Regions from separate parts of the Paenibacillus sp. EPM92 genome, predicted to be linked through region 1. Evidence: riboswitches for the same ligand, from Rfam matches in the RefSeq annotation. Region 1 holds a riboswitch; each other region holds the start of a gene.
The links. Region 1 has a riboswitch for cyclic di-AMP ahead of JMF85_RS09745 (TrkH family potassium uptake protein). Riboswitches for the same ligand answer to the same signal wherever they lie in the genome.

Region 1 (5,426 bases):
ATCCGCTCACATGCAGCGCGTCGCCCAGCCAGTAGGCCCCAAGCGCGGTAACGACGAGGGCGATCGTGGTGTAATCGCGCAGCCATCCGAGCCTCAGGTGCGCCGTGATGAACGCCAGCCCGAACCCGACACCGATGCCGACCGCGATGCCGCCGAGCGCCGTTTGCAGAAACTCGAGCACGCTTGAGGAGAGCGATATCGCCTGTCCGCCCGTAATCGCGCCGAGCACCGAGAAGGTGAGGATCGAGCCGGTTGCGTCGTTGAAGGCGGATTCGCTTTCCACCGTTTCCCGTACTTTGCTCCGGATCTTCACTTGCTTGAAGACGGGGATCAGCGTCGCCGGGTCGGTCGACGAAATAATCGCCCCAAGCAGCACCGCATACATGAACGGGATCCCCAGCAGGTAATGGGCGGCGAAAGCGACGACCGCGCACGTAATCAGCACGCCCGGCACGCTTAGCAAGGTAAGGGTGACCCATACCTGGCGAAGGCCCGACAGCCGGATGTTGCGCCCCCCGTCGAATAAGATGAGCGCGGAACCGACGGTTAAGATGAATTGATTCGTGAACGAGCTGCTCGGCTCGTGAATCAGGTGCAGCCCTTGACCGACGATCATGCCTGCGGCCAAAAAGAGAGCGACGTCCGGCAGTTTCAGCCAATTCGCCGCTTTTCCGAAAATCATGCCCAGAAATAAGACGGAAACGATTAAAAAGATGACATGCTCGATAAGTACGGCATTCTCCAACTCTCCGTGGCTCCTTCCTATATAAACCCAACGATCGTCTATTAACGCATTAACGAGCCAAGGCGTTCTCGAAATGCTCGATCTGTTCGTTCGTGCCAATGATGACCATGACGTCCTTCTCGTCTACGGTATCGGTAGCCGTCGGCGCGATGATCACGTCGCCATGCTTCTTATTGATAGCGACGACGCTGCAGCCATAACGAGCCCGGGTATCAAGCTCCTTCAACGACAGACCGTCCAAACACTTCGGAACGGCCAGCTCGGCGATCGTGTACTCCTTCGACAGCTCGATATAATCGAGCAGATTCGGGGAAACCAGCTGATGCGCGACGCGAATGCCCATATCCCGTTCCGGGAAAATGACCCGGTCGACGCCGATCTTATGCAGCACCTTCCCGTGCAGCTCGGACAACGCCTTGGCCACAACCATCTTCACCCCGATATCCTTCAAGAGGATCGTCGTCAGGATGCTGGCTTGAATATCGTTGCCGATCGCTACGATCACGCAATCAAAATTCCGGATCCCAAGCGAACGAATGACATCTTCGTCCGTCGAATCCGCAACGACGACGTGCGTGAGCTCTTCGCTCATTTCTTCTACCGCTTCCTCGTCCATATCGATCCCCATTACTTCATAACCGAGCTGTATGAGCTCCTTTGCCAGACTCGAGCCGAAACGGCCGAGTCCGATTACCGCGTACTGACTGCGTTTCATCGAATGCCTCTCCCTATCCAATCGTAATTTTCCCTTCCGGGTATCTGAACAGCTCTTTCTCTGCCTTCGGACCGAGCGCATACGCGAGCGTCAACGGACCGAGCCGGCCGATAAACATCGTAAGGGCGATCATCAACTTGCCGAACGTGGTCAAATCGGGCGTGAGCCCCATCGTCAGTCCGACCGTGCCGAAAGCCGACGTCGCTTCGAACAAAATCATCAGGAAATTGTGATCTTCCGTCGTGGACAGCAGCATGGTGACGAAGATGACCCAGAACAAGGCGATCATGGTTAACGTAATCGCTTTAAGAATCCGGTCTTTGCCGAGCCGGTTATGGAACAGCACGATATCCTCTTTCCCCCGGATCATCGCGATAATCGCCCCGATCAGCGTCGTGAACGTCGTCGTCTTGATCCCGCCGCCCGTCGATCCCGGGGACGCCCCGATGAACATGAGAACAATAATGAAAAACTGCGACGCCTGCCTCATGCCCGCGATGTCGATGCTGTTCGCGCCGGCCGTTCGAGGGGAGACCGATTGAAAGAACGAAGCCAGTATTTTACCGTTCCAGTTAAGCGTGGCAAGCGTCTTCGGATTCGTAAATTCAAAGATGAAGATGACGATGGCCCCGACCAGGATCAGAATGCCGCTCGCGCTCAACACGACCTTGGAATGGAGCGACAGCCGGCGGCGCTGCTTGTACTCCATCAAGTCGGACAGGACGACAAACCCGATCCCTCCTAATATAATCAACGCCATGGAGACGATATTGATCACATAATCGTCCGCGTAAGCCGTAATGCCGGAGAACCGGCCGGTAATCGGACCGAACAGATCGAACCCGGCGTTGTTAAAGAACGAGATCGCATGAAACACCCCATACCCCAGCGCACGCACCGGACCTAAATCGAACGACCACCGGATGGCGAAGATGACAGCCGCTGTGAACTCGATCGTCAACGAGTACACCAGAACTTTACGGATTAAGCGCACGATGCCTTCCATGCTGCCCTGATTCATCGCTTCTTGAAGAATGAGCCGTTCTTTCAGCGAAAGCCGCTTCTTCAAGGCGAAGGCGAACAGGGTGGCCATGGTCATGAACCCGAGACCGCCGACCTGAATCAACGAAATAATGACAATCTTGCCGAATAAAGACCAATGAGTGCCTGTATCGACTACGACCAGACCGGTCACACAGGTCGCCGAGGTCGCCGTGAACAACGCGTCCAGGAAAGGCGTCGGCACCCCGGACGCCGCTGACACCGGGAGCGTTAACAAGCCGGCGCCCGCCAGTATGATCAAGGCGAACCCGATGACCAAAATTTGCGGCGGGGTAAGCTCGATTTTTTTCGATTTGGATTTCATCCTGAACCTGCACCTTCTCAACTTTTTATGAACAACAAAAAAAAGACACGGGAAACCCAGTGCCATCCAAGGTTCCTGTAACACAAGCCTACGAGGTTAGCTGACGGATTCGGGTATACAGGCCCCCTATCCATGCGGCCCGTTACCCGGCCCTGCACGGAATTCACCCCTATGATTCATGGTTCCCCCGTTTTCTTGAAGAAATTCGGCTTCTTATTCAATTGATATGAATTATAAGGTTCTTTGGAACGAAGTACAAAGCTCTATTTGGCGGAAAAGGAAGGATTTTCGGAACATTACGATACATGACAGCGCTCTCAAACGGTGAAGTCTTCTCCTTGCTTGTTTTTTCCGGCGGTTTCTCGTGATATCATGAGATTACCCTATTAGCATGGATGACCATAACGGAGAATACGATTAAGATAAGCTGTTACGATTTACCGGATAAGGAGTGTGTCATGCCCAACAAAGGTTCTCGTCCCCCCTTATGGCTGGCGGTCATCGGTCTTCTGCTGTACTTCGGGCTATCTTATCTCGCCCCGCTGTTTCAGGACCACAACGATCTTGACGGGGAAGCGCAGGCGGCGCCTGCCATTAGTAAAGCGGAAGCGGCCGACCTCGCGATCGCCTTCGCCGATCACAAATTCGGGCTCTCGCCCGGCCGCACGGCGGATACGTTGTTTCAATCGAACACGGTTCGCAGCGGGTACATCCAGAAGGAAGGCTTGGAGGAAGAGTATCGAAATCGGTTCGAGAAGCGTTATCCAATCGATTATTACGAAGTGGAAATCCGCGATGGGCAAGCCACCTATTACATCGGGGTCAACTTCAACAACCGTCAGGTGATCAGCTATAGCGCTTCGAAAGCGCCGACGGCCAAAACCGAAGCGCGGCCGGCGGCGGAAACGGATGCGTCCTCGATCGCCGTAAGCGCCGTCCGCGATATGGGCTTCGATCCGGCTGCGTTCACACTGGCTGGCAGCGCTGCGGACAAACGCCCGCCCGGCGAATTCGTATTCGTCAGCAAGACGGAGCGGATCGGCGAAGCCCCGCTGGAGCTGCACGTGCAGACGGCGAACGGGCAAGCGGTGTCGTTCCGCCCGGCATTCCCGCCGCCGGAAAGCTTCACACTCTGGCAGCAGATGCAGGACGAGCGGTCCGCTCTGATGACGCGGATCAGCTTGTTCGCATCGCTGCTGATGGCGCTCGCCGCCTTGATCCTCGTCGTACGGCAGCGCAAACAGATCGACTTCGCGCGCGGCGCGCTGCTGTCGATCGTGTTCCTGGCGATCTATGTGAGCAATAACTACAATCTGATGCCCGCCTTCCGTACGATGCACGGCAGCGGTCCTTCGGAGCCGGATGCGGTGTTGTACTTGTGGATCAGCAACATCTATGTGGCGCTGATGGCGTTGTCCTCTTACTTCGCCTTGGTTGCCGGAAGCCGGCTGACGCTTGACCGGGGCGAACGCCCGTGGGCCGTATGGCGTGATGCGGACTTCGCCGGGCAAGTGAAGCAGGCGATGAGCAGCGGATATGTGATCGCCCTGTTCATTCTCGGCATCCAGCAGGCGTTGTTCTTCGCCGCCACCGAGCTGTTCGACGTCTGGGCCGTGAACGACCCGACCGATTCGGTGTACAATATGCTGCACCCCGAATGGTTTCCGCTGCTGGCCTGGTCTGCAGCCATCTCCGAGGAAGCCGTCTACCGGGTGCTCGGCGTGTCGCTTATGCTGAAGCTGACACGCCGTCCTTTCGTGGCGGTGCTTGTGCCTAGCGTCATCTGGGCGATGAGTCACACCCAGTACCCGGTATACCCGGTGTACACCCGGCTTGTAGAGGTGTCGGTCATCGGCATCGTGTTCGGTTACGCGTACTTGCGGTACGGCTTCCTGACCGCCCTGTTCGCCCACGCGGCGATGGACAGCATCCTGATGGGCTTCTCGCTGATGTACAGCGGCGACGACAGGCAAGCCGCCGTCGGCCTCGCGTACTTCTTCGCGCCGGCTGTCGTCGGTTGGCTGCTGCACAGGCTGCACGGGCGCTTCAAGCCTCGATCCCCGTCGAATCCGCCGCTGCGCCATCCGTAATCGGGTCGGCGCTATCGCTTGCGCCGGGCCCGGCTTCGGCTCCTTCGGCGGGGCCGTTCAAGGAAGCGAGAATGTGCTGCGCCAGCTTTTCCCCGATACCGAGAGGCTTGAAGTCTTCGACTTGAGCCTCTTTTATTTTTTTCAACGAGCCGAAGTGCTTCAAGAGCGCCTTGCGCCGCTTCTCGCCGATGCCCGTGATCGAATCGAGCGTCGATACGGTCATCGACTTGGCGCGCGTCTCGCGGTGGAACGTGATGGCGAAGCGATGCACCTCGTCCTGGATGCGCTGCAGCAAATAAAATTCCTGGCTGTCGCGCGGCAATGGCACCACTTCGGGCGGATCGCCCATTAACAGCTGGGCCGTCTTGTGCTTGGCGTCTTTGACCAGACCGCATACCGGCAAATGCAAACCGAGCTCGTTCTCGAGCACGTCCACTGCAGCCGCCAGATGGCCCCTGCCGCCGTCGATGACGATCAGGTCGGGCATCTTCAGTCCTTCCTTCAACACAC
Region 2 (5,426 bases), on a different contig from region 1:
GGAGAAGGTGGGAGGACGTTGTTTACAACGGTTCTTTTTGATTTGGACGGGACAATTGTCGATACGAATGAGCTGATTATCCGTTCCTTTATGCATGTTCTGAAAGACGCTCCCCATGCGGAAAGCTGCAGCCGGGAGTTTATCGCCCAAAGCATGGGGCTGCCATTAAGAGAGCAGCTCGAGGTCTATACAAAGTCAACAGAGGTAGAGCCTTATATAAAAGCTTACCGAGCGTATAACGAGACCCATCACGACCGTTTAGTGAAATCGTTTCCTCATGTGAAAGAGACGTTAGAAGCGCTGCACGAGGCAGGTATCCGGCTAGGCGTTGTGACAAGTAAAATAAAGAAAACGGCCGTGATGGGGTTACAAGCAACCGGACTGCTGCCCTATATGGATACGCTTGTTACGGAAGAAGACGTCCAAAGAGGGAAACCGGACCCGGAGCCGATTCGGAAGGCGCTTGCCTTGCTGGATGCCTCCCCGGAGCATACCTTGATGGTCGGCGACAGTCACTATGACATTTTGTCCGCCCGTGGCGCGGGAGTAGCTTCCGCCGCGGTCTCTTGGTCGCTCAAGGGAGAAGCGTACTTGAAAACTTTTTCTCCCGATTTTGTGATTCGGGATATGAGGGAACTGAAACGGATCGTTGGCGTCGAATAGTGTCCGGCAGTTTCCGAATAAATAAACGGAAGTATTGACACAAATGCGCAACCATGGTATTTTTTTCTTGTATAAATTTTGAGTTATTCATCTCACTATCGGTGCGAGGCGGCAGCACATTCGACTGGAAGCAGGTGCGCCGGAAAGCGTTGGACCGAAGAAGAAGCATTGCCATAACATATTCGGGAAGCCCGGCAGTCATGCTGGGCTTCTTGAGCAAACGCGTAGTGCTGCCCGCCGCGATTGGCCTGGACGTTCTGCAGCCTGAACATACCTGAGGAGGAAACAATGATGAAAGCGCTTGTACTGGAAGGTGCCAAAAATTTGATCCTGAGGCAAGTCGAAGATCCGAAGCCGGCGGAAGATGGCGTTCTGCTGAAAGTTATGGCGAATGGCGTATGCCGAAGCGATCATCACTTTTGGGAAAGCGGTCTCGTTCCCGTTAATATTCTCGGCCATGAATTTAGCGGCGTTGTGGAAGAGGTAGGCAGCAAAGTGACCCGGTTTAAGAAGGGCGATCGAGTCACGGTGCCGTTTTCCGGAAGCGAAGGCTCTTGTCCGCATTGTGTAAGCGGCCATTCCCATCTTTGCGATTCGCTCTTGATGCCCGGCTTAACGTATCAGGGCGGCTACGCCGAATATGTGGCGGTTCCTGTCGCTGACCGGAATATGATCCATTTGCCCGAAGAAATCAGTTTTGCCGAAGCATCGGCCCTGGGCTGCCGATTTATTACCGCTTTCCACGGCATCGTGGACCGGGTTCAGGTGCTTCCCGGCGAGTGGGTTGTTGTTTACGGCTGCGGAGGGGTAGGTCTATCGGCGGTCAATATCGCCTCCGCTATGGGGGCGAATGTGATCGGCGTGGACATCAACGATGCCAACCTCGATTTGGCGAAGCAAATGGGAGCCGCTTACACGGTCAACAGCAGGACGACCGATCCGATTGCAGCCGTCAACGAAATGACACAAGGCGGAGCGGATGTGTCGGTAGACGCGCTCGGGCTGTCGCAGACGGCGGTTAGCGCGATCAGAAGCTTGCGCAAGCGCGGCCGGCATCTTCAAATCGGCATGACGTCGAAGCAGGATGCGGGGGCCATCGCGATTCCGGTCGATGAGATGATCCTGAAAGAACTTTCTTTCATTACGAGCTTCGGCATGCCGGCGCATCGCTATCATGCTGTACTGCCCCTCGTATCCAACGGGAAATTGACGCCGGGGAAAATGGTGACGCGAGAAGTTTCGCTTTCCGAGGTGAACGGCATATTCGAGGAAATGAGCAGCTTTACAAATACGGGAACGTATGTCGTCACCAAGTTCGGGTAAAGCGGCGTTGGCCGGCAGCTGCCGGTATAGTCGTGTTGGCGGGCGCCGGCAATGCAGGTCAAACTCGGCGAGTTGTGAGCAATAAAGGAAGATTTTCTGCTATTCCGTGTGTACTTAATGAAATTACAACCTGAATTAAATATTTTATTCGAGATTATCGTTAAATATAACGACATAAATAAGAAGAATAGTGTATAATAAATAGGAATAACATGTTATTGAAAAGGCGAATGCCAGCTTGGCTGCCGAGCTAATCCGACTTCATGAAAGAAAGGATGGATCATGCATGGAAAACTCCTCGATTAGCGTAGACCTGGGTGTAATCTTGTGTAAGCATTGCGCTGAAATTATTGGCACGTTCGATTCCGAGAAGGTGACTACGTATTATTCGGATTGCCAGGAGCCGGACTGCTTGGAAACGAGAAAGAACACCAATAACCAACAATGAAAGCTATCGGGAAAGCTCTGCAACATGATCAAACCTAACGGGATTTGAAGCTCTCGCGGGTGTATGGCGGGGGCTTCTTTATTTATATCTGTGCGCTCGTATAAAGCGCTTGGCAAACCATCCGCGATATGAGATAGTATCATGTAACCGGAAGAAGGGGATGGGGTAATGAACGTTCAATATTTCGCGGATATTCTTGATAAGGTGCGGATCCATAAACCGCTCGTGCACAATATTACGAATGTAGTCGTAACGAATTTCACGGCGAACGGCCTGCTGGCCTTAGGAGCATCGCCGGTTATGGCATATGCTCACGAAGAGGTTGCAGAGATGGCGCAAATCGCCGGCGCCCTCGTCTTGAATATAGGCACGCTGGACGACCGTATCGTTCACGCCATGCGGATCGCGGGGCAATCGGCGAACGCGCATGGCGTTCCGATTGTTTTCGATCCGGTGGGAGCCGGGGCGACGGCATATCGCACGGAAACGGCCCGTTCGCTCATGAAGGAGCTGCGGATCTCGGTACTTCGAGGCAATGCTGCGGAAGTGGCTAACGTCGTCGGGAAATCGTGGAGCATTAAAGGCGTGGACGATGCAGGCAGTGCGGCCGGGGAAGTGCCTGCGCTTGTCCGGCAAGCGGCGCGGGCGATGAGCTGTGTCGTCATCGTCACAGGCCGTGACGATTATGTGAGCGACGGCGAGGCGACGTATCGGGTGAGCAATGGTACGCCGCTGCTGACCCAAGTGACCGGAACAGGCTGCTTGCTGACTTCGGTGGTCGGCGCCTTCCTTGCGGTGGAGAACGATCAAGCGGCTGCTGCTGTGGCGGCATTGGCTTATTATGGGGTTGCCGCAGAGCGAGCGGTCCAGATCGCCGGCTCCGACAATCCGGGCAGTTTTCAGATCGAATTGCTGAATCAGCTGCACAAGACGGATGGCGAAGTTGTACGTCGGCAGGCGAAAATAACTCGCGTGGAGTAAGCGACCGGAACAACTTCTCAATGAATTTCAAGATTTTGGATTATTGACTTGCGAATAGCAGTTTTGTATGATGAAATCACGCTTAATTTCCGGTTTACACGAAACCGGAAAGCGGGGGAACCAATGAAATTGGGGCGAATCATTCCATGTAGGGAACCATCTTTCCCGAGCCCGACAGCTAACCTCGTCAGCAGTAGATGGGTCAAATTGTGTATGTATGCAGACTTGCATCGTTGACCCGTGAATCCGGGTCTTTTTGTGCTCCAGACCCGTCGCAGTCCAGGACGATAAGCGCTAGATGATAGCGCATCCTGGCTGGATTCGGGTCTTTTTTGTTTTTATGATAACATCATAGCTTAAGTAAGGAGGATCATGATGCTCCAGCGAATTACTTCTTCCCACCTGCAAGAACTGACAGATGTTCAAAAAGAATACCTGCGAAACCATTGGATACCACAAGAAGGCGAATATATAGCTATGGGTGACCACGAAGAGATGATTTATTACTTGAACGGGGTCGAGAAGCATAAAGCGCTTCCATTATTAACGATCGGACAAATGTTAAGCTACTTAAATAAACATGACCATTCCGTCCGTATTCAACATGTTTCCGGAGAATGGGTCGTGCAGACCTCTATGATTGAAACGAAGGCTATTGAATTAAGTCATGCTTTATGGGAAGCGTTTAAATCGGTTTTGGACAAGAACACAACACGATGATGTTGTGTTCTTGTTTGTATGAGACCTGAAACCGTCGATTTTTTTTCGCGTATTGCTAAGGAAACAAGATGAGGTGAGTAATGGAACAGATATTATTGGAGTTTATTGGCTATTTCAAACAATTATCGTACATAGGCGTCGTTTTGGCGCTGACGTTCGAGTTTGTTCCGGCAGAGCTGGTTCTTCCCCTCGTCGGTTATTGGGTCTATGAAGGGGATATGAACTTGGGGCTGGCTATTCTGGCAGGGACAGTCGGAGGGGTAACAGGACCCTTGACTCTATACGCATTAGGAAAGTATGGGGGGAGGCCGGTGATAATAAAGTTTGGCAAGTTCTTTTTTATACGGACGAAAGAGATCGATAAGGCCGAACGATTTTTCCATAAGTATGGGGCGGGCGTAGCTTTTCTGGGCCGGTTTATCCCGGGGGTTCGGACCGCTGTTTCGCTTCCGTGCGGCATGGCCAGAATGAGTGTCTGGAAGTTCTCGTTATTTACGTTTTGTGCCATGCTGCCTATAACGAGTTTATACGTTTATCTTGGGTACAAGCTTGGTCCCAATTGGCACGAGGTCGGGGAGCTGGCGAAGGGGTATTTGTTCCCGGTTGCCGCCGTGATTGTGGCCGGTCTTCTCGTTTATTCAGCTGTGAAATTATTCAATCGCAATAAAGAAAGAACGACGTAGGAGACGAAAGACGGTGTGGTTTTTGAATGGTAAAATTTTAACGGGCATGGAGGATGCGGATGGTTCATGTCGAATATGTGAGTAATTATTTTACCTTCACGGAACTGAGATGGTGCCCATGTTAGAACATATAAAAGATAAGACAAGTGATTACCTGCTGACATTAATTCAAATCATGCCTGATATCATTGTTTTTAAAGACGGTAAAGGGGCATGGGTTGAAGCGAATGATGCTGCGCTGCAGTTATTTGAGTTAGACCGTGACGCGTATAAGGGGAAAACAAATCTTGATTTTCAACGTTCTAAGCCGCATATGGAAGAGTTTTTTCATACATGCGAAGAAACCGACAATGAAGCCTGGAGACGAGGCAAAACGATTCATTTTGAAGAAAAATTCAAGCGTTCCGACGGCTCGACCGTAATTATCGAGTTTATTAAAGAACCTGTTATGGCCGAGGATGGTCGGCGGGAGTGGTTAATTGTTGTCGGCCGCGACATTACTGAACGAAAGTTAATTCAAGATCATTTGAACGAGCAAAATGTGGTTCTGGAAATGGTTGCCAAAGGCAGGCCGCTACAAGATATTTTAGGTCACATTATTGAATTTG
Region 3 (5,426 bases), on a different contig from region 1:
GATCGGGCTTCGATTCTTTATCGAAATATTTGGCCGCCAAGTTGTTGTAAATCGTCTTGCGGCGCTGCACGAAGCTGGCCTGCATGACGTCAAAGAAGAACGCCTCGTCTTCGACTTCCACCGCCGGCTTCTCTCGCACCTTGAGCTTGATGACCGCCGAGTCCACGTTCGGCTGCGGAATGAACACCGTTTGCGGCACGATCGCGACCACTTCCGGTTCGCAATAATACTGTACGGCGATGCTGAGCGAGCCGTATTCCTTGCCTCCGGGCTTTGCCGCCATTCGCTCGGCCACTTCCTTCTGGATCATGACGACAATGTTCTCGAGCGGCAGCCGCTCTTCCAGCAGCTTCATCAGGATCGGGGTTGTCACATAGTAAGGCAGGTTAGCGACAACGCTTACTTTCGATACGTCTTGAAACTTATCCTTGAACAACGCCTGCAGGTCCACCTTGAGTACGTCCCCGTGCACCACTTCGGCCTGCGGATAAGGCGCCAGCGTCTCCTCCAGCATCGGCAGCAGCCGCTGGTCGATCTCGACGGCTACGACTTTGCCCGCACGTTTAGCGAGCTGCTGGGTCAATGCCCCGATGCCCGGACCAATTTCGAGCGCGCCCTTCGTCTCGTCAAGCTCGGCGGCAGAGACAATGTTGTGAAGCACATTCTGATCGATCAGAAAATTTTGTCCGAGGCTTTTCTTGAGCACAAAGCCGTACTTCTGCATCAGTTCCTTGGTTCGCTTCGGCGAAGCGATATCCTCGGACGCTTGTCCGTAACCCGGTTCATTTCCGTTTCGACTCATGACGTGGCACCCTCTTTTTCATTCAATTCCCGACGGGCCGCTTCAAACTCCTCCCGGGAAATTTGAAACATGCGGCAGCGGTTATAAAATTGCTTCCCGTTGCAATAACCGATTCCGAGACGATTGCCCATCGCAAGTCTCCGGGCGGCCGCACGAGGATGCACGATCAGCCCGGCCTCCATCAGATCGTCCCATGTGATAGCCGACTCTTCGTTTCGACCGTCGGTCCTCACGTTGGCCAGTGCCGTGCGAATCGCTTCGACCGATGCGTTCTCGACGCCGATATCGCCCTTGCTTGTCGCCGCCTCCTGCGTCAGGAAGGCATGCTTCGCGCCGGGTACTTCCTTCGTAATAATTTTGCGAATACGCTCCCCGGCATGATCGGGATCCGTGAATACGATTACGCCCCGCCGTTCTTGCGCAAGCTTAATGCGTCGAATAACGTCCGCATTGATCGCCGAACCGCCCGTTTCGATGGTTTCCGCTTCTACCGCTCGTTTAATGGCTACCGTATCGTCCTTACCTTCCACTACGATAATTTCTTTAATCATGTGCACGTACCTTCCTTCGTGAACAAGAGAAAAAGAAGAGGGACGCCTCACGAGCACCTCTTCTTATCTGCCGATCTATATATAATGAATGTAGTCTTTCCGAATTGCAAGCGCCTAATCCGCCGACGGTTTTTTGGGACCGATAATGTATACCGTATAACCGCGCTTCGTACCGAAACGAGTTGCATAGTCACCGTTCTCGAAAAAGACGTCGATCTTGTTCCCTTTCACAGCGCTGCCTGTATCTTCGGCTCGGCGGAAGCCGACGCCCTCGATATAGACCCACCAGCCGATCGGGATCACTTTAGGATCGACTGCAATCGTGCGACCTTCCGTTACCTTCGCGCCCGAAGAAGTTACGCCGTATTGCGGATGACTTTCATCCTTGCCGGTGGATGACACCCCCGCCGAATAAGCGGTTAGCGTAACGTTTTTGATTACTTGCTTGTAGCCGAATTTGACGCCGTTCTTGGTCAACTCCTCGACGTTCGGCGATGAAGAGGACAGAACGACAACCGGATTTTTCGTCCCAACGGCCACAATGCGTTGTTTGCTCTCGGTTTGTACTTGCTGATCCACGACCTGCTCCGACACAAGCACGCCGTCTTCATACACTTTCTCCAGCTTCTTCACAAGGAGGCCCTTCTGACCTTCCTGCAATACTTGCTCTTTGCCCTTTAACAATTGGGGCTCGCTCTTGGTTACTGTATCGAATGCGATCGGTTCTTGCACATCTGCTGTTTCTTTCGTCACGCGGACAACCTTCAGTTCCGCATGAGGGCTTACTTCCGTTTCCTTAGCCGGAATGACTTTATCGAGCTCGCCCACAGGGACGTTCAAATCCTGCAGAGCGGCCTCTACCGTCTTGCCAACCGTGTAAACTGTCTTCGTCTCGCCGTCGGCGGTTAATTGCACCGGCGTCGTATGCGTGATCGCAATGCGGTCGCCCGATTTCACCTTTGCATCCAGCGCATGGGAAATACGGTCGTTCTCGCTTACTGCGATTCCTTGCTCATCCAGTACTCGTTGCAGTACCTCTTCCCGGGTTTGGAACGTGCGTTCCTGTCCGTCTACAACGATCGATACGCGCTTAATGGCCGTACCGTGCAACATCATCAAGAACATGAAAGTCATAGCGAATGAAATGAGAGCGATAATCGAAATCATACGCAAGTTTTCATGCGTCCATCGCAACGCGAAGGTCATGCTGGATGATCGTCTTACATGGGTTTGCCCTGGTGTTTCAGCGCCCACTTGTTCGGTCCTCCTTAAAGCCTCGCCATTCGAGTGTTATGCATGATAAGATTCTGACGCGACTATGGTAAATTGTTTGATTGCCATTACCAACGTTTGTGCTGCTGACATCAGAGTATCCACTTGCCTGCCGTATTCACCCCCCTCGGGTGTAAAGAGTAGCCAGCTTGGACACGAATCCCTTTTACGGGAAACACAAAAAAAAGTCAGCGGAGAAGAGGAACCTTCCCGTGACTTTTCTCATTTTGTCCAAATGAAAATAAAAGCACACGACAATGCGTTACCTCTCTCTAGACGCTTACGAGGTTAGCTGACGGATTCGGACTTGAGAGTCGCCCTACCCCGGGACAGTTGCCCGCCCCAGAGATTCACCCCTAAAAAACACCTTGGCAATCATGAATGGACCGCCGCGATGTGGTTCCCCCGTTTTCCTTTCGGAAACTCAGCGATGTTGGAATTCTGGTAATCGTATGAAGTTATTATTGAGTGTACGACGCGAGGGGTTTGGTTGTAAAGTATACAAACGTATAAAAAAAGAACGGTTTTTACCCATTTTCGTTTAAATATACTCATTACATGAATAAAATACATCTATCTCTCATTCGCACGAACCGATTTAGCTGTTTTCTTTATTTTTCTCGATTCGCTATAAGTAACAGCGTTTATGCAAGCGTTTCCCAGAGCCCAACACACTCACTTTAAACGAAAAAGTTCCATCGCATTTCGAGTCGTCGCTTCGGCTAATTGCTCGATCGAAATGCCCTTGATTTCGGCCGCCGTTTCGGCGACAAGACGGACGTAAGCGGACTCGTTTCGCTTGCCCCGATATGGATGCGGAGTTAAATAAGGCGCATCGGTTTCAATCAAAAGCCGGTCCATCGGCACCTTCTCGAGTACCTCTTTCGGTTGCTTGGCATTTTTGAAAGTTACTGGGCCGCCGAAAGAAATGTAAAAATTCATATCGAGACACATTTTGGCCGTCTCCCAGCTGCCGGAGTAACAATGCATCACGCCGCCGACCTCCGCCGCTTTCTCCTCGCGCAGCGTTTGTACGACGTCTTGATGCGCATCGCGGTTATGGATCGCAATCGGCAGGCCGACCCTGCGGGCCAGACGAATTTGTTCGCGGAATACCCGATTCTGTACGTCTTTCGGCGACGTATCCCAATGGTAATCAAGCCCGATTTCGCCGATGGCAACCACTTTCTCGTGACGACACAACGATTCGATCCAGGCGAGATCTTCTTCCCTCATATCTTTGGCTTCCGTCGGATGCCAGCCCACCGTCGAGTAGATGAAATCGTACTGCTCAGCCAGCGCCAAGGAGCTTGGAATCGTCTCCCGATTAAATCCAATATTCACGATTCGACTTATTCCGTTGTCTCTTGCGCGCGCAATCACCTCGTGTCGGTCTTCATCGAATTGCGGCGCATTCAGGTGTGCATGTGTGTCGATTAGCATAACGTTTTCTCCTTCATCTTCTATATGTCGTTTAAGATCTTAGCAGCTTCCGAATTTCTTTATCCAAAGCTGGAAGATGTTTCAATACGAGTTCCTGCGGGTAATACAGGTGGTATTTTCCGTTCTGGATCCCGCTGATCGAACGCACGATTTCGGATTTTCGCGAGATTTCCGTCAACGTGTCGTGCGCATCGAGCAATAAAATCGGCAGTTTCTCATCCTGTTCGCCCGGCCGGTACACATCATAGGATTGATCGGACGGGAAATCGACTTCCAGGTAATAGGAGGGATCTAATCCTAGATTGCCCATTTTTTCACGAAGCCGTTCCAGCATGCCGACGTCCATAATTTCCAGCGTTACATATTTGAATAAACGCCGCTGCAAGAAGCGTGAGCACAAATCAGCCAACACCGCATCCTCTTCCATCGTCCATTGCATCAGCACCGTTTGCATCAACGCTTCATCCAGCAAATGGTATTCTTCCGTGGTCAGCCGATTGCCGAACAAGCTGGGCAGCGGTTCGAGCAGAAAGTGGAACGGATACCCTTCTTCAAACAGTTGTTTGGCTCTTTGAAAAATTTTATGCAGGACGACTTCCGCGCTTCGGGTAACCGGATGGAAGTACACTTGCCAATACATCTGGTATCGGGACATCAAATAATCCTCAACGGCGTGCATCCCGCTTTCCTTAACTACGATATGTCCTTGATACGGCCGCATCACGCGCAAAATTCGCTCCAGATCGAAGGTGCCGTAATTTACGCCGGTGAAATAAGCATCGCGCAGCAGGTAATCCATCCGGTCCGCGTCCAGCTGACTCGAGACGAGGCTGACGACGATTTCTTGCTGGTACGTCTTGGCAATAACGCCCGCTACCTGCTGCGGGAACGTCGGAGAAACGCGTTTCAGCACTTCGTTGACTTCCGTGTTGCCGAGTACGATTCGGCATGACCAATCCTCATGGTGAGTCCCGAACGTTTTCTCAATCGAATGCGAGAAGGGACCGTGTCCGACATCATGCAGAAGCGCCGCGCACAAGCATAACAGACGTTCTTCTCTCGGCCAATCTTCATATTGATTACGCTCGAACTGCGAGATGATTTTGCGTGTTACTTCATAAACACCCAGCGAATGCGAGAACCGGCTATGCTCGGCGCCGTGAAAGGTGAGAAAACACGTTCCCAGCTGACGGATGCGGCGCAGCCGTTGAAATTCCCGGGTATTGATGAGATCCCAGATCGTCTGATCCTGCACATAGATATACTTGTGAACCGGATCTTTAAACACTTTTTCTTCTTCCATCGGTTGTTGCATGGTATCCCTCCTCGCAATTTGCAGGTTTTGATCGACAATATTC
Region 4 (5,426 bases), on a different contig from region 1:
AGTCACCCAGTTGAAAAAAATCGAGGAAGAGCTGCAGCACATGATGACGCACATGATGAAGGTGCAGGAGGAAGAACGAAGACGGTTCTCGCGGGAGCTTCACGACGGCATCGGGCAAAGCATCTTTTCGCTGCTGATCCAGCTGGATCGCCTCATCAGCGAAACCCGGATGACCGAGCTGGAGCAGCTTCGCAATCATGTAGCCGCGGTCATTGAAGATGTGCGCGGACTGGCCTGGGAGCTTCGCCCTTCGGTGCTGGATGACCTCGGCGTCGTACCGGCGCTCCGGACCTATATCGACAATTACTCCAACCATTACGGAATTCGCGTCCATTTCCGCAGCAACCTGCGCCAACGTCTCGATGCCAATAAAGAAACGACCATCTACCGGATCGTTCAGGAGGCCCTGACGAACACCGCGAAATATGCGGATGTAGCTGAAGCCCGCGTCGAGCTGCTCGAACACGATACCTATGTCGAAGCGCATGTGGAGGACGATGGGAAGGGCTTTGTCCGCGATACCTCGTCCCAAGGCGTCGGGCTGTTCAGTATGGAAGAAAGGGCCCGCAGCGTCAGCGGCACATTCACGGTCCGTTCCAGGCCCGGGCATGGAACGAAGATTTCATTCATCGTACCGAAATGAAAGGCCGACTTCACAGCGGCCTTCCTCCAAGCCATAACTTCTCATCGTCTTCCTTCGTCTTGATCGAGGCGACGAACCGGCTGTCGATGGCTTTCTCTTCAAAAGCGGACTCCTGCAGCTCACACCAGTATAACTGCTTTAAGAGCGTGGAGAGCGTCGCTTCGTCTTGCTCCAGCAAGGCGCCGATCTTTACCGCGCAGCTGCGGTCGTACACCCCGTGCAGCGGATGCGCGCTGCCGCCTATGGCAGGGATGGCCGCTTCAAACCCTTCCTGCTCACGGGCGAGCAGCAATTCCGCCGCCTTCGAAGAGATATAAGGCATGTCGCAGCTGACAACCCATACATGCGGTTGCTGCGCTAAGGTTAAGCCCGCGTGCATCCCGCTTAGGGGACCCTTGCCGGGGAAATAGTCCGTAATGATTCGAACCCCCCGGTCTACCTTTCGCAGGAAGGGGGTCGGATCGTTCGTAGCGATGATGATCTCCTCACAGCATTTTTCCATCTCACGAATTTGACGCTCCACGATCGTCATGTTGTCCAGCATGAAGAACGCCTTGTTTTCTCCGTTCGCCCCCCGGTTTCGCCCCCCTGCCAATATCAGTCCGGACATCATAACCATTCACTCCTTCTCTGCATTGGGCTTGTTTTATATGCTTATTACATCATTTCCGCTGTCCAAAGGCAGTGATTTGCATCACTTCCGAAAGACGGTACACACCATGCGGTTCTCCGATAAGGTTTCCATGTTTTTGACAGCAGGCTTCGACAGCTTCCTTAGAAAAACTTGTGTACTATTAAACTAGCAGATGAAACTAGCAGCAATACCGTCATTTTCTATGTAAAGGAGGCCGTTACGTTGGCAAATGAGGTATTCCAGGAAGAAGAGTTGAAGTATCTGTTGCCGTTCGGACCCAGAGAAAACCATGAGACGCCCGCTCCTTCGAAGAAACCGAAACTAACCATTCGATATCTCCATAATCTGATTACGGAGCTGCAGCAGCAAAACTTGCTGCTTGCTCAGCAGGTTCATGACTTGGAGCGGCAGTTGTTTGAATGTCGTCAGACGCATATCGAGTTAGCCGCAGCCGCCGAACAACAAGCTCTGAAGGAATCGGAGACGAAGGATGAACCCGATTCGTTCCATGATGACCAGGAGGCTTTCCGAATTTCCCGTTCCAAACGTCATCAGGCTGCCAAGAAGGTATCCTTTTGGTCCGTTTTATTCCGTTTTTAGCGTGCAAACGGCTTGCAGCTTGGAATAGCTTCCGGCTTATGAACCCCATCAATATGAAAAACCTGGCCGACGGCCAGGTTCTTTTCTGTGCAAGCCCCTACGATTGAGCTTGAGGATTATTATGACGTGACTCGTTTAGCTCCTACATACTTTTTACTCCAGTAACCGGTTGTCAAACTTGCCACCGAGACGCCGCCGGAATTGGTCGCTGAAATAAATTGTTGATTGCCTAAATAAATCCCTACGTGGGAGGTTCTGTTTTTCTCCGCAAAAAAAACAAGATCTCCCTCCTGAGGGATGCTCACCGCCTTGCCTGCAGTCTCGTACATTTCCAGGGATGTTCTGGGCAAATCGATGCCGTTGAGCCCGTATATATAGTCCACAAATCCGGAGCAATCAAAGCCATTCGGTGTACGGCCGCCCCATACATAAGGAACTCCCAGGTACTTATAGGCAATTTGCGTGACAGACGGTTTTGGCTTCGGCGCATACCAAGCCGGGGCATGATATAATCCGTCTTCGTTAATAATAGCAATCCGGTTATCCGCATCCCACTGGACTCTATAGCCGAACGTCTCGGATACGAAGCGTAGAGGGAGATATACGCTGCCTTGTATAAATTGCGCAGGAGCATCCATGCTGACAACCTTTTTATTAACCAGAGCTTTTCGGTCCCCGGTTTGCAAGGCGATCGTTTTGTTGTTGTTGGTTAACGTAACTTTCACCCGCGCTTGTTCCATGCTCCACTCAACCTTGTAACCAAGCTTCTCAACGAGCACACGTAAAGGGATTTGCAAAGTGTTGGTGTTATCGATATAAGGCTGTGCTTCGGGGAAGGAAACCAGGCTGTCGTTAATCTGCACTTTAACATCATTGGCGGCAGCTTGTGCTGTTCCCGCATGAAACATGGCAAGCAGTCCGATCGAGGAAAAAGCGCACGACCAAATAAGCTTCTTGCAAAAACGATTCAAATCAAATTCCTCCTGCGGCCTTCGAGGTTAGTTGACGGATTCGGAAGAGGCTGCTCCCTAGTTCGATAGTTAACGAACATTCACCCCATGGTAAAGAATCCCCCGTACCAGATCTTCTGCTGAACTGGATTCGGCCCATTATTTTTATTAGAGTAGCATAGTGGTTTCATGGACTTCAAACTTATAACTGCCATGAATTACATTGATTTCCTTTCTTTTCGCTTTATTTTGGGTTTTGACACATCTGTGCTAAATTTTGTAAAAAAAAGCCCGCGACCGCTCATTAGAGCCGTCTCGGGCTTTCGACATATCAGACAAGGCTTGCGACGGATGGTCACGAGTTCTACAGGAGCTCTTATTCCCTATCAGGCGTCGGCCGCACAGCGAAAACCGATATTCCCCGTGGAGCTATCCGGTGTATTTTTACTGCGGGCAGCGACTCTGTACCGGTTGCAATACGATTTGTGGCACAAATAGGAGCCTCCGCGCAGCACCTTCTCCTGACCTGTCGGCGGACCTTGCGGGTTTATTAGCGGGGCGGCCGGATGATTCGCGCTAAACCAGTCCGAGCACCATTCCCATACGTTGCCGGAAACATTATACAGCCCGTAATCGTTCGGTTTATAAGCATGGACAGGCGCGGTTCCGGCATAACCGTCGCTGCAGTTATTTTTCTCCGGAAACTTGCCCTGCCAAATATTGCAGCGATGCTCCCCATCCGGTTTGAGGACATCCCCCCACGGATAACGCTTTTGCACAAGACCGCCTCTTGCCGCATACTCCCATTCCGCTTCGCTCGGCAGCCGTTTACCGGCCCATTGGCAATAAGCATACGCATCATGCCAGGAAACATGAATCACCGGATGGTCCATGCGGTCATCAATGTGAGAATCCGGACCTTCCGGATACTTCCAGCATGCACCGTTCACGGCCCACCACCAGGGCGTCTGCCGAACCGTTTGTGTCACTCCTTGCGCAGTTTCGGCGGAAACGAACAAGTGGAACACAAAGGACCAGCCAAAGATCTCCGCTTCCGTGCGATAACCGGTAGCATCGACAAATGCCTTGAATTCCGCATTGCTCACTGTATAAGGATCGATATAAAAGGGATCCAGCCGAACCGAACGAACGGGGCCTTCGCCATCTTGGGCAAACCCTTCCTGATCCGCAGTTCCCATTAAAAACTCACCGCCGGGCAAATAAATCATGCCTTCTTTAGGATCTTTGGACGAGGGTATGATGTTCAGGGGCAAGGAATGAGCATCCGGTAAGCTCGAATCCTCTCTGCTGGCCGAGCAGCAGCCCGGTTTTTTTGCATTCATTTCAATCATCCTCCAAGATTAAACAGAGCCCCTACAGCTTCGGATAGCCGTGACCGAATTCCGCAGGATGTCTCCGTTTCAGCTCTGAAATAGCATGACCGCGTCCTGTCTGCTCCAACCACTGCGTATACTTCGGCAAGAAACCTTTGGCATGATAAGGTCCTCCCTCTTTCATAACCGTCCACAGCGGATCTACGTCGAAAGGCATTGTCTCCATCATGTGGTCATGCCATTCATTTAAATAATATACCGCATCTCGGCAAACTTGGCGATGCTCCGCAGCCAGATTCGTTTGCTCATGAGGATCGTTGTCGATATCGAACAGCATCTCTTTATTGAATAAATGGTACCCGTCATGATACGTTCGGATATAGAGCCATTGCCCGAAACGAACGCTTCTTTGACAAACGTGAGCACATTGTGAAACGACAAGGTAGTCGCGGCCCGCCTCCTGGCCATTCAGCACGGCGGGTGCATAGCTTTGGCCGTCCCAGCTTGGCAGCGGCTTACGTCCGAGCAGCTCGGCAAGCGTTGGATTCAGATCCAGATGATAATGCAAACCATGATCAACATGGGGCTGTGTTACACCCGGCCAGCGAATAATCATCGGAATTCTGCAAGTACCCTGATCCGCGGTTCCGTGCTCCCCGTAAATTCCAAGTTCGCCCATGTTCTCGCCATGATCCGCCGTTATGATGACGACCAAATCATCCATCACCCCTTGAGCCTCCAAAGCAGCGAAGATGGAACCGATATGCTCGTCCATATAACGGACGCCGCAGTCGTATCCGTCGATCATTCTCCGTAATCCTGCCATATCCTTGATTTCTCCGGGATGACGGGGAAATTGTTCGCTGGTCTGATTATCGTACATATTAATTTCGCTTGCGCTATGCGGTCCGACCTTGAGCTTATGGGCTTCCAGCACATCCTCCGTAATCCACGCAGGCAGAGGATCGTCAGCAAACGGATTTCCGAAATCTTCCGGTGCCCGGTACGGCGTATGGGGGTCCCAATAATTCACATAAAGAAACCAGTCGTCCTTCCGGGCATTGTGCTCAATCCAATTCAGTACGGCAGGCGTCACTTCCTCGGCCGATTCCATCCCGCATTTCCCGGTATTATGAATTTCATTAAAGCCTGCATAAAACGTCCAGGACGAATGCCGTTCCGCGAAAGGGCTTATTAATACTGTCTTTAATCCGGCAGAACGTATGAAAGCAGGCAGACTCTCCTTGGCTAATGTATCTTGAAAT

Region 2: another riboswitch for cyclic di-AMP. It lies ahead of JMF85_RS21560 (hypothetical protein); the one in region 1 lies ahead of JMF85_RS09745 (TrkH family potassium uptake protein).
Region 3: another riboswitch for cyclic di-AMP. It lies ahead of JMF85_RS02955 (resuscitation-promoting factor); the one in region 1 lies ahead of JMF85_RS09745 (TrkH family potassium uptake protein).
Region 4: another riboswitch for cyclic di-AMP. It lies ahead of JMF85_RS12255 (C40 family peptidase); the one in region 1 lies ahead of JMF85_RS09745 (TrkH family potassium uptake protein).

What each region holds. Positions count from the first base shown of each region.
Region 1 covers NZ_BCPS01000051.1:6,426-11,851, reverse strand. The annotation lists gene JMF85_RS09755 (cation:proton antiporter) at 1-745, opposite strand, end outside; gene JMF85_RS09750 (potassium channel family protein) at 795-1,460, opposite strand; gene JMF85_RS09745 (TrkH family potassium uptake protein) at 1,474-2,826, opposite strand; cyclic di-AMP (ydaO/yuaA leader) riboswitch at 2,897-3,047, opposite strand; gene JMF85_RS09740 (CPBP family intramembrane glutamic endopeptidase) at 3,285-4,916, shown strand; gene uvrC (excinuclease ABC subunit UvrC) at 4,873-5,426, opposite strand, start outside.
Region 2 covers NZ_BCPS01000082.1:99,486-104,911, reverse strand. The annotation lists gene ppaX (pyrophosphatase PpaX) at 19-663, shown strand; gene JMF85_RS21575 (zinc-binding dehydrogenase) at 952-1,986, shown strand; gene JMF85_RS28445 (GapA-binding peptide SR1P) at 2,273-2,434, shown strand; gene thiM (hydroxyethylthiazole kinase) at 2,603-3,415, shown strand; cyclic di-AMP (ydaO/yuaA leader) riboswitch at 3,485-3,623, shown strand; gene JMF85_RS21560 (hypothetical protein) at 3,791-4,135, shown strand; gene JMF85_RS21555 (DedA family protein) at 4,216-4,818, shown strand; gene JMF85_RS21550 (diguanylate cyclase domain-containing protein) at 4,937-5,426, shown strand, end outside.
Region 3 covers NZ_BCPS01000018.1:16,400-21,825, forward strand. The annotation lists gene rsmA (16S rRNA (adenine(1518)-N(6)/adenine(1519)-N(6))-dimethyltransferase RsmA) at 1-802, opposite strand, end outside; gene rnmV (ribonuclease M5) at 799-1,353, opposite strand; gene JMF85_RS02955 (resuscitation-promoting factor) at 1,468-2,559, opposite strand; cyclic di-AMP (ydaO/yuaA leader) riboswitch at 2,887-3,065, opposite strand; gene JMF85_RS02960 (TatD family hydrolase) at 3,301-4,068, opposite strand; gene JMF85_RS02965 (HD domain-containing protein) at 4,100-5,383, opposite strand.
Region 4 covers NZ_BCPS01000063.1:13,290-18,715, reverse strand. The annotation lists gene JMF85_RS12270 (PAS domain-containing sensor histidine kinase) at 1-643, shown strand, start outside; gene mobA (molybdenum cofactor guanylyltransferase) at 654-1,256, opposite strand; gene JMF85_RS12260 (hypothetical protein) at 1,500-1,877, shown strand; gene JMF85_RS12255 (C40 family peptidase) at 1,997-2,848, opposite strand; cyclic di-AMP (ydaO/yuaA leader) riboswitch at 2,850-2,994, opposite strand; gene JMF85_RS12250 (formylglycine-generating enzyme family protein) at 3,214-4,170, opposite strand; gene JMF85_RS12245 (sulfatase family protein) at 4,202-5,426, opposite strand, start outside.